Regions from separate parts of the Alteromonas lipotrueae genome, predicted to be linked through region 2. Evidence: predicted binding sites of a transcription regulator. Region 2 holds the regulator's gene; the other holds the start of a gene.
The links. The regulator LexA, encoded in region 2, represses DNA repair genes until DNA is damaged. The targets are predictions, from matches to a motif close to TACTGTATNNNNATACAGTA.
Positions count from the first base shown of each region.

Region 1: the regulator LexA is predicted to act here: its motif matches at 3,762-3,781, upstream of imuA (translesion DNA synthesis-associated protein ImuA).

Region 1 covers NZ_JAESDJ010000021.1:39,930-44,973, forward strand. The annotation lists gene KYS23_RS19160 (M28 family metallopeptidase) at 1-876, opposite strand, end outside; gene KYS23_RS19165 (DUF1820 family protein) at 1,028-1,363, shown strand; gene KYS23_RS19170 (DUF885 domain-containing protein) at 1,404-3,158, shown strand; gene KYS23_RS19175 (hypothetical protein) at 3,158-3,673, shown strand; gene imuA (translesion DNA synthesis-associated protein ImuA) at 3,792-4,505, shown strand; gene KYS23_RS19185 (Y-family DNA polymerase) at 4,508-5,044, shown strand, end outside.
Region 2 covers NZ_JAESDJ010000009.1:74,879-79,922, reverse strand. The annotation lists gene ctaD (cytochrome c oxidase subunit I) at 1-806, opposite strand, end outside; gene coxB (cytochrome c oxidase subunit II) at 816-1,991, opposite strand; gene lexA (transcriptional repressor LexA) at 2,575-3,201, opposite strand; gene KYS23_RS13470 (TonB-dependent receptor) at 3,359-5,044, opposite strand, start outside.

The DNA.
Region 1 (5,044 bases), on a different contig from region 2:
GTGAGTGCTTTTTTTACTTAAGTTAACTGTGCCTGGTAACGCAAAGCCGGTGGGGACTTTATCGGCTTCAAGATCGGCATAAATATCATCAAGTTCTCGTTCTGCACCTTCAAACAAGGTTTTTGCCGCAGCTTCACTTAAATAAGCACCGCCTTTAATTTGTGGGAAGGTATTGGCAGGCTGACCTTCGTCGTTTAGCCATGCCATGCGCGGTGTATGAATATAGCTTAAGCGACTTTGATAAGGCCGAACTTTTTCGTTTTTAGGCGTGGTGATGGTGATCATACCAATTGCACCATGCTCAGCGGCGTATTTTTGCTTTTGATACCCTGAAGCAAAATGCGCACCTTCTTCCGAAGGAAAATCACTTGGTTTACCGGCTAGGGAAACCACAATTTTGCCTTCCACATCGATATTTTCATAATCGTTGTGAGACAATTCGTCAGCCACTATGCCATAGCCAACAAACACAAGTTCGCCAGAAACATTAGCATCTACACTAAGTAAACTAGGACCCGCTAAATATTCTTTGGGATAAGCAAAATCAATTTTTTCGCCATTACGGTTAAGCGTAAATTCTGGCGATTCTTGCAATAGGTTTGCTTTACGGAAGCTTACCTGTTGCATGTAACCGTCGGTACCCGCTGGCTTCAAACCGTATTTTGCGAATTCTGTCGCAATATATAACGCGGCAATTTCATGCCCTCGAGAACCCGTATCGCGACCTTCAAGTAAGTCATCGGCTAAGAAAAATAAGTGTGACTTTATACGCTGAGTATCAGGGTTAAAGCTATTTTCTGTCGTTTCATGGTTGTGCGCAGTGGCCGCCAATGCCATCGCCGTCATCGCACTTCCAAGTAATAGTTTTTTTATCATTGTATTTCCACTATTTTTAAGGTCTTTACATAATACCTTACCCAAGCGATTCCGTAACGTTTAAGCCAAGGGATTTTCGACCATTGCCCGTATTCATAGACCATTGTAATATTCACGCTCTTCAAACCATCATGAAATTAACGACCCCTTTATGACAAAAGCTGACCCTTTATATCGCGTGCAGTTCATCAGTAATGGCGAGCGCTACGATGTGTACGTCAAATCACTTTCTCAAAGTGGCTTATTTGGATTTGTAGAAATAGGTGAATTTGTGTGGGATACCCATACCGGCATAGTGGTAGATCCCAGCCATGAAAAGCTCAAATCAGAGTTCTCAGACGTTACCAGTACTTACATTCCTATGCATAACATCCTTAGAATTGATGCGGTCAGTAAAAAAGGTACGGCCAAAATTACTAAATTAGATAATAAGTCTGATAAAGTGATGCCTTTCCCTAGCCCAATTTATACACCTAACAAAGAGTAACCCGCCGAGATAATCCGGCTTAAGGTTACCGGAGGCTCTAATGTATCGTTATTTGTTACTTTTTACGCTGGCTATGAATAGCTTTTCTTCTATGGCGAATGCCAATGAGGATAAACCTTTTTATGCTCTGTTAGACGAAATTTGGCAGTATGAGCTAAGTGTTTCTCCGCTTCTCGCGTCGAGACAAGGTAATAGTTCGCAAAATAACAAGCTACCCGATATTTCACCAGAAGGGTTGGCAACGCAAGATCAACAATGGCAAGCGTATCGTAAAGCGTTAAAGGCGTATTCTAAGGAAAACCTATCTGATGAAGCGTTTATTTCCCTACTTATGCAGCAATATCGGCTAGAGAACTATATTAGCCAATATCACTTCCGCGCTTATCTTATCCCCATAAACTCCGAATACGGTTTTCATGGTGCCATGGCATCATTGCCAAATTTATCCACGTTTAAAACTGTGGAGGATTACCAAGCATATATATCTCGTTTGCATGCACTTAAACCCTACTTTGAACAGCAAATTGTCTATATGCGTCAAGGCCTAGAAGAAGGTTATACTCAACCTAAGGTTGTTTTAGAAGGCTTTGAAAACGCTGTAGCCGCCTATATTGTGGATGATGCAACTAAGAGCGGCTTCTACAAGCCATTTCTCCAGTTTTCCAAACACATTGATACTTCACAACAAGCAGCGTTGAAGCAACAAGGCCAAAAAGCTATCGCCACCAGCGTAATGCCAGCTTACCAAGCATTTTATGACTTTATGGTTGATGAGTATATTCCTGGCGCCCGAGCCGCCATTGCTGCTAACGAGTGGCCTGATGGCAAAGCTTATTACGCTAATCGCGCTAAGCATTACACTACAACAGATATAAGCCCCGAAGACATTCACACCCTTGGCTTAAAAGAAGTGAAGCGCATTCGCGCTGAAATGCAAAGCGTAGTAGATAGCCTTAATTTCGATGGCAGTATTGATGAATTCATTACCTTTTTGCGTGAAGACCCACAATTTTATGCCACCAGCGCAGAAGAGCTGCTTAAAGAAGCCTCTTTTATTGCAAAAAAAATGGATGCAAAATTACCTTCGCTATTTGAATACTTGCCTCGCACACCTTATGGTGTAGCGTCGGTTCCCGATAGTATCGCCCCTAAGTACACCACGGGTCGTTATATTCATCCAAGTCGTGACGATCAGCCTGGTTACTATTGGGTAAATACTTATGCACTAGATAAGCGCCCGCTTTATGCCCTTCCAGCACTTACATTGCACGAAGCAGTACCTGGGCATCATTTACAAATATCTTTAGCGGCGGAATTAGAAAACTTACCCATGGTTCGTCGTAACACTTATATTTCGGCCTTTGGTGAAGGTTGGGGTTTGTATTCTGAATTCTTAGGAATTGAAGCGGGAATCTATGAAGACCCCTATGATAATTTCGGCCGCTTAAGCTATGAAATGTGGCGCGCGTGTCGTCTTGTAGTAGATACCGGCATGCACACCATGGGATGGAGCCGAGATAGAGCCATTGATTTTATGATGTCCAATACGGCTTTGTCAGAGCACAATGTGAATACTGAGATTGACCGATATATATCATGGCCTGCTCAAGCCCTATCCTATAAAATTGGTGAAATTAAGATAAAGGCGCTGCGTGAAAGAGCTGAGGTTGCACTAGGCCAGCATTTCAACGTACGTAAATTTCACCGAGCAGTATTGGAAAATGGCTCTGTACCTTTATTCATATTAGAGCAAAAAATTAATCAATTCATAGAAGAACAAAAGGCGGCAATGTAATGATATTTGCATTTGGGATCATAGGGCTGCTTGTCCTGTTTTTGATTTATCTAGCGCTTCGTGTGCAAACACTACAACGAGAACTTACGCTTACACGCTCATCAGCAAAACAAAATGGCAATAAAGTTAATCATGCCTATAGAAACTTAGTGCTAGTGACAGATGCGTTAGAAAAAGCGTATGCAGCTCGCATTGAAAGTGCTTACAAAAGTCGCTTGATAAGTCAGCAACAACATACTGCTCTTATGCCGCTTATGCATAACTTCTCAAGTATCGTAATGGCTTGCTGTGAAAAAGGCGCTACGCTAGAAGAAGCATTAGACTCTGCATTAAGCAGCACCGATGTATCGCAAAGCGATGTACGAGACGTGATTAAAGAAATGCCTGGCCCCATTCGTATGGCATGGTCTAAAAATAGCGCTGATGGCTTTATCGCGGCCTGCCAATTAATTACTAGTTCGGTTGGCGGTAACACTAAAAAAAGCCCTGCCAGTAGCGATTCCAGCACAGCATAAAAATTTGAGTAACTTTTTCAGATAGTTAGATGTCTTCTCAGATTTAACTATTCGCCTCATCTTGAAAAGACAAGCCTCTACACTATAATACTGTACACATATACAGTATTATAGTGTTATGAATATTCCTACATCACCCATTAATGAAACTCGTTCTAAAGCGGCGCTTTTTGATAAGCACCCTCATATATGGCGAGCCCGAGAGAAGCCTGTAAGCGAAAACAAATTTTTGCTGGGTGCTCGTGTTTTAGATGAAGCCCTGCACGGTGGTATCGCTACTTCCGGAGTAGTAAGAATTGCGTCATTAACCGGTATTGGGGAAATCACACTTTTTAAACAGGTTTTGACTACGCATCGGGCGCACAAACTGCGTGTATTTATAAAACCTCCAGCTCAGCTCCAAGCGCCTTGGTTAAGCAACTTAGGCGTAGACCTAGAACAAGTCATCGTTGTGCTTCCAAAAACAGACCAAGAAGCCTTGTGGGCAGCAGAGCAATGCTTAAAAAGTGCTGCTTGTCACTGTGTATTGCTTTGGAATAATACCATGGAAGCAAAAGCAGCTCGGCGTTTGCAAGTGGCTGCATCGCATAACGATACACTTTGCTTACTGTTTACCTCCCCTCATCACCAAGGGGCTTCTTTTCCTATTACTCTCGACTTAACTCTGCATATTCGTGATGCGAAATTGGTTGTTAACATCATTAAACAACGTCATGGATGGCCCGTTTCCGATATAGTCATCCCTCATTCATGGACCCCTAACAACCACGCTATTCAAGCAGCCATGCAAAATAATAAGAAAACCGAGCCAGCATTACACTCGGTGATTTAATCATGCTATGGGCTTATTTTTACTGTTATCAGTTAACCCTTGATGCCTATAAAAAAGATGGTGGCTTTACCGACTGTGAAACTCCCGCTGTGGTTTATCACGAACAAGGCAATCAAGTAGTACAAGCTAATTCGCAGGCTATTAAAGAAGGTGTTGAATGCGGCCAAGGGCTTGCACAAGCCGCTGCGCTCTGCCCTCACGTACACATTCTAGCGTTTAATCGTGAAGCCGAGAAAGAGACGCTTCTATTTCTTGCACATCGGATATACCCACTCGCATCAGATATTGTAATTGACTCTCACAACGCCATTGCTATTCGATTAGACAATTTACTGCAGTATTACGGTGGCCTTGACGCTTTATGGCATGTACTTATAAACGAACTACATTCTGCGGGTATTCATTTTTACTTCTCGACAGCATGGGGGGTGGAGGCAGCTCGTCTTCTCGCTCACAATAAAACAAACAGTTATACCGATAATAAAGAAAGCATAACATTGCTATTGTCACGGTGTAAGCTAGAGCAAACCTCGCTTGAT
Region 2 (5,044 bases):
ATGTACACCTCAGGGTGCCCAAAGAACCAAAAGATATGCTGGAACATAACGGGGTCACCACCACCTGCTGCATCAAAGAAGCTGGTGCCAAAGAACTTATCCGTCAGTACCATGGTGACCGCCCCCGCTAACACAGGCATAACAGCAATAAGCAAGAAAGCAGTAATAAGCCAAGTCCACACGAATAAAGGCATTTTCATCCACGTCATACCGGGGGCACGCATGTTGAATATGGTCACAATGACGTTAATAGCCCCCATAATGGATGAGATACCCATGATATGTACCGAGAACACAAACAATGCGGTTGAGTCACCACTGTAGGTGGTAGAAAGCGGTGCATAGAAGGTCCAACCAAATGCCGGGCCGCCGCCCTCTAAAAATAGCGAGCTAAGCAAAATAAGAAAGGCGCCAGGTAATATCCAAAAACTCCAGTTATTCATTCGCGGCAGCGCCATGTCTGGTGCACCTATCATCATAGGAATTAGCCAGTTTGCAAGCCCCGTAAAGGCTGGCATTACCGCACCAAATACCATGATAAGGCCGTGCACAGTCGTCATTTGATTAAAGAAGTTTGGCTCAACAATTTGTAATCCAGGCTGAAATAGCTCAGCACGGATCACCATTGCCATGGCGCCACCAATCAAAAACATGATAAAGGCGAACCATAAATACAACGTGCCTATATCTTTGTGGTTAGTGGTAAACAACCATCGGGTTATTCCTTTTGGAATATGGCTATGATGGTCATGATCTTCGTGATGCGCCGAGGTATCCGGCGCAATGACATCAGTTGCTTTACTCATTACGCACTCCTAGTTCCCATTAACGACGGCGTTAACATCTTTAGCCTGCACCATATCACCCGTGTTATTGCCCCACGCATTTCGTTCGTAGGTCACCACAGCCGCAATGTCTTTCAGGCTTAACATTTTTCCGAACGCCTGCATGGCCGTACCGGTTTTACCGTTCAACACAATATCAATATGTGCAGTTTGGTCTTCAAGTACCATCTCACTGCCTTTAAGCGCAGGGAAAACTCCGGGTAACCCTTCGCCGTTAGGCATATGGCAAGCCGCACAAGTGGCGTTGTAAACCCGCTTACCTTCATCCATAAGTTCGTCCATCGACATATTCATCGACAGTAGACGTTGCTCTTCTTCTTTCGCTTGGCGAGCTGCTTCTTCTTGTTCATTCATCCAAGCATCAAATTCGGCAGGCTCTTTAGCAATGACCACAACCGGCATAAAGCCATGATCTTTTCCGCAAAGCTCGGCACACTGTCCACGATAAATACCTGGCTCGTTCACCTTTGCCCACGACTCATTAATAAACCCAGGATTAGCATCTTTTTTCACTGCAAAGTCCGGTACCCACCACGAGTGAATAACGTCATCAGAGGTGATAAGAAAGCGCACTTTTTGCCCTGTGGGGATCACCAACGGACGGTCGACTTCCAACAGATAGTTCGCGCCTTTTTCGAATTTGTTTTCAATTTGCTCTCGTTGCGTCGCCATTAACGAATAAAACTCAACGTCTCTGTCCATATACCGGTAATGCCACTTCCACTGAGATCCAGTAACGACAACGGTAAGATCAGGTTCACTGGTATCTTCCATCGCAATAAGGGTTTTAGCAGCAGGAATAGCCATAAGAATAAGAATGATGAATGGCACTACTGTCCATGCAATTTCCACTTTTACATTTTCATGGAAGTGAGCGGGCTTAGCGCCTCTGGATTTACGGTGCAAGTACATTGAGGCAAACATAACCCCAAAAACCGCAACAGCGATTGCGATACAGATAAAGAACATCAACATATGGAGGTCGTATACTTGACCACTTATGTCTGTTGCGCCTCGGCGCAAATTTATGGAAGAGCCTTCGCCCGTTGCTGCATCAGCAAACAGTAGTGGCGAGGTAAGCAAAAGTGGAAGCCCGTAAAGCCACTTTGTCGCTTGTGTCGCCGCTTGTGTCGTTACTCGTTTCACTCAACACCTCCGTTATAACAGAAGCATTAACGCATTAGATGCGCTGCGCTTCTGGCAACTGATACTCGAAATCCAACTTTTAACTTAACTGCCTAGCTTTAGTTGTAAAACAAAGTTACAGCTATTGTTATTATTTTGTTAAATACAGTATAAGAATTGCTCAATAAAACGCACAAGTCTAGTCTTTTCTAAGAAAAAACAATTGCAGCGTTTAATTTTTAATCAACGCGGTATGACAGAGAAGTGAATGACGTCACAGCGCATGGACGTTACACGGGTATTTAGCGAGCCCGTTTGAAACGCTCATTTTGAACGAGATGGGCGAATAGAAGTTGGCAATAAGTTTCTTATAATCAAAAGGTAGTTACGCACTTATGATTGTTTTTCAAACAAAACAGATGACTAAAATAGCGCTAGTTAGCACTAAAAAAGGTGACATAAATAGGAGAAAATATGCGGGAGCGGTATCTGGTGGCTTTTGAGGGATTTCTTAGACTTAAATACGATTATTGTGTAAGCAAGGTATGGTAAACATACAAAAAAGCGGCCTATAAGCCGCTTTCTTTACTAAATAGCTAAAAGGTTACATCCAATCAGCATTTCGAATAACACCAACGGCAATCCCTTCAATGGAAAAAGGCTCTGACGCTAAGTCGACTTTAATCGGTGAAAACTCGTCATTTTCGGCATGAAGCAATACTTCGCGGCCACGCTTTTCAAGGCGTTTAACAGTAACGTCCTCATCGACACGTGCTACTACCACCTGCCCATTATGGACATCCGTCGTGCGGTGCACGGCTAACAAGTCACCATCAAGTATACCAATGTCTTTCATACTCATACCGCTTACACGAAGTAAGAAGTCGGCGTGAGGCTGAAACAGGGCAGGGTCGACCTTATAATGAGACTCTATATGCTCTTGCGCTAGAATAGGCTCGCCCGCAGCCACTCGGCCAATAAGAGGAAGGCCTTCTTCTTCAGGGGCTTCATCTTCAAGAGGAATATTAAGTTTAATACCACGAGAAGTGCCTGGAAGGATTTCGATGACGCCTTTACGGGCCAACGCTTTTAAATGTTCTTCAGCGGCATTCGCAGAACGAAAACCTAAATGACGGGCAATTTCTGCACGGGTAGGCGGCATGCCAGTTTCGAGCATCGTTGTTTTTATAAGCTCGAGAACTTCTGTTTGTCTTGCTGTGAGTGGGCGCATAAAAGACCTGTCTGTCTATACAGTTCCTGTAAGTATATACACCTAAAAGGAAATGACAAGCACTAAGCGTTGCAAAGCATGTTTTTTACTCAGGCCAAATCACAACAAAAAAGCGACCATTAAAGGCCGCTTTATCTATCACTACTATTCAGCGTGACTAAAATTTATATTGCAAACTCACGCGAGCATTAAGCGGCTCGCCGGTGGCAATATTGTTGTCGTTATGTGCTGATGGGAAATAGTCTTCGTCGAATACGTTTTCCACATTTAGCTGAATTTTAATGTCTTCGCTGTAATCGTAATACACTGCAGCGTCTACGCGAACAAAATCAGGTAGTTCGACGGTATTGTTTAAAGACGCGTACTGCTCAGATTGATAAATCACGCCTAATGCAACACGCCATTTATCGTTTACTTCATATTGGTTCCATAACGTCAGCATGTGTTCTGGTAGCTGTGCTAAATCACGGTTCGCCAATGCGCCATCTACAATGCGGCCCATTTCTTCGCCATCAAGGTTGCTATACCCAGCATTTATTACCCAACGCTCTGAAAGCTTGCCCACCACCTGCACTTCAAAACCTTTGGTTTCGGTGCCGGTTAAAATAGACGCTTCTGGATTGTTAGGATCTTGCGCTGTGCCATTTTCACGTTCAACTTCAAATGCCGCTGCTGTTACGCTAAGTGAGTCAGAGAAATTCCACTTTACGCCAATTTCTTTATTTTCAAATTCTTCAGCTTCCAGCGCTTGGCTTGTAAGCGACAGAGAAAGGAATTGGTCACCTGAACGAGGTAAAAACGATTTGCTGTAACTGGCATAAATCGAAACAGATTCCGCTGGCTTGTAAATTAGGCCAACACGGGGTGACACTTGTGAATCAGAACTAGATAGGAAACCGCTGTTACCATCGTCAGCACCGTTAGCCACTTCAATAGTGTCTACCACATCGATATCAAAATTATCGTAGCGAAGACCGGCCACCACAATCCAATGCTCGTTAAGCTTAATTTCATCTTGCACGAAAGCTGAGGTAAAGGTGACGTCTGATGCACGATTTCTTACCGGATCTGTCAGCGTCATTGACGGAATAACCAGGGGGTCGCTAAACACGAAGGATACTTGGTCGTCTTGACTGTCTGCAAAAAACGCATCACGACGAGCATTTTCTGTATCTTGGCTGCCGTACTCCATTCCTGTTAGTAAGGTATGGTTAATATCACCTGTTGCAAACTGCCCAATAAGGTTTAATTGAACCAGCGCATTTTCACGAGTGGTGGTATCACGATACCCATCTAACGTAACCGTGCCTGCATCAGCGTCAAAGTTAACGGGGTACAAGTTTTGGTAAGCTTTATCATAATCAGCAAACTGAACGGTACCGTTCAAGTTCCAATTTTGCGATAGTGCATGATCAACACGAACACGGGCAATATGCGCTTCAAGGGTAGTATTGTTGAAGTCTGGAGCACCAAAGTAGGTGTCGTCAAAGCCTTCAAGCGGTGCACCATCTAATGAGGGTATACCTCTATCGACTAAACGATCATCATTTACGTATTCGTAAGATGCAACCACCGTGGTGTCGTCGTTAGCCATCCATGTATAAGTTGGGTTAATGGCGTAACGTTCACCATCTTTAAAATCACGATGATTATCAATACTGTCAAACACACCGTTAAAACGAAAAGCATTATTAGCATCTATGGCTTTATTGGTATCAACACTAATAGAACCAGCGCCAAAGGTATCAATACCTGCTGACAGTGTGGTGAAATCTTCTGCGCTACTGGCCACTTTAGTCACACGGTTAACTACGCCACCGCCTCCACCACGGCCGAATAGTAA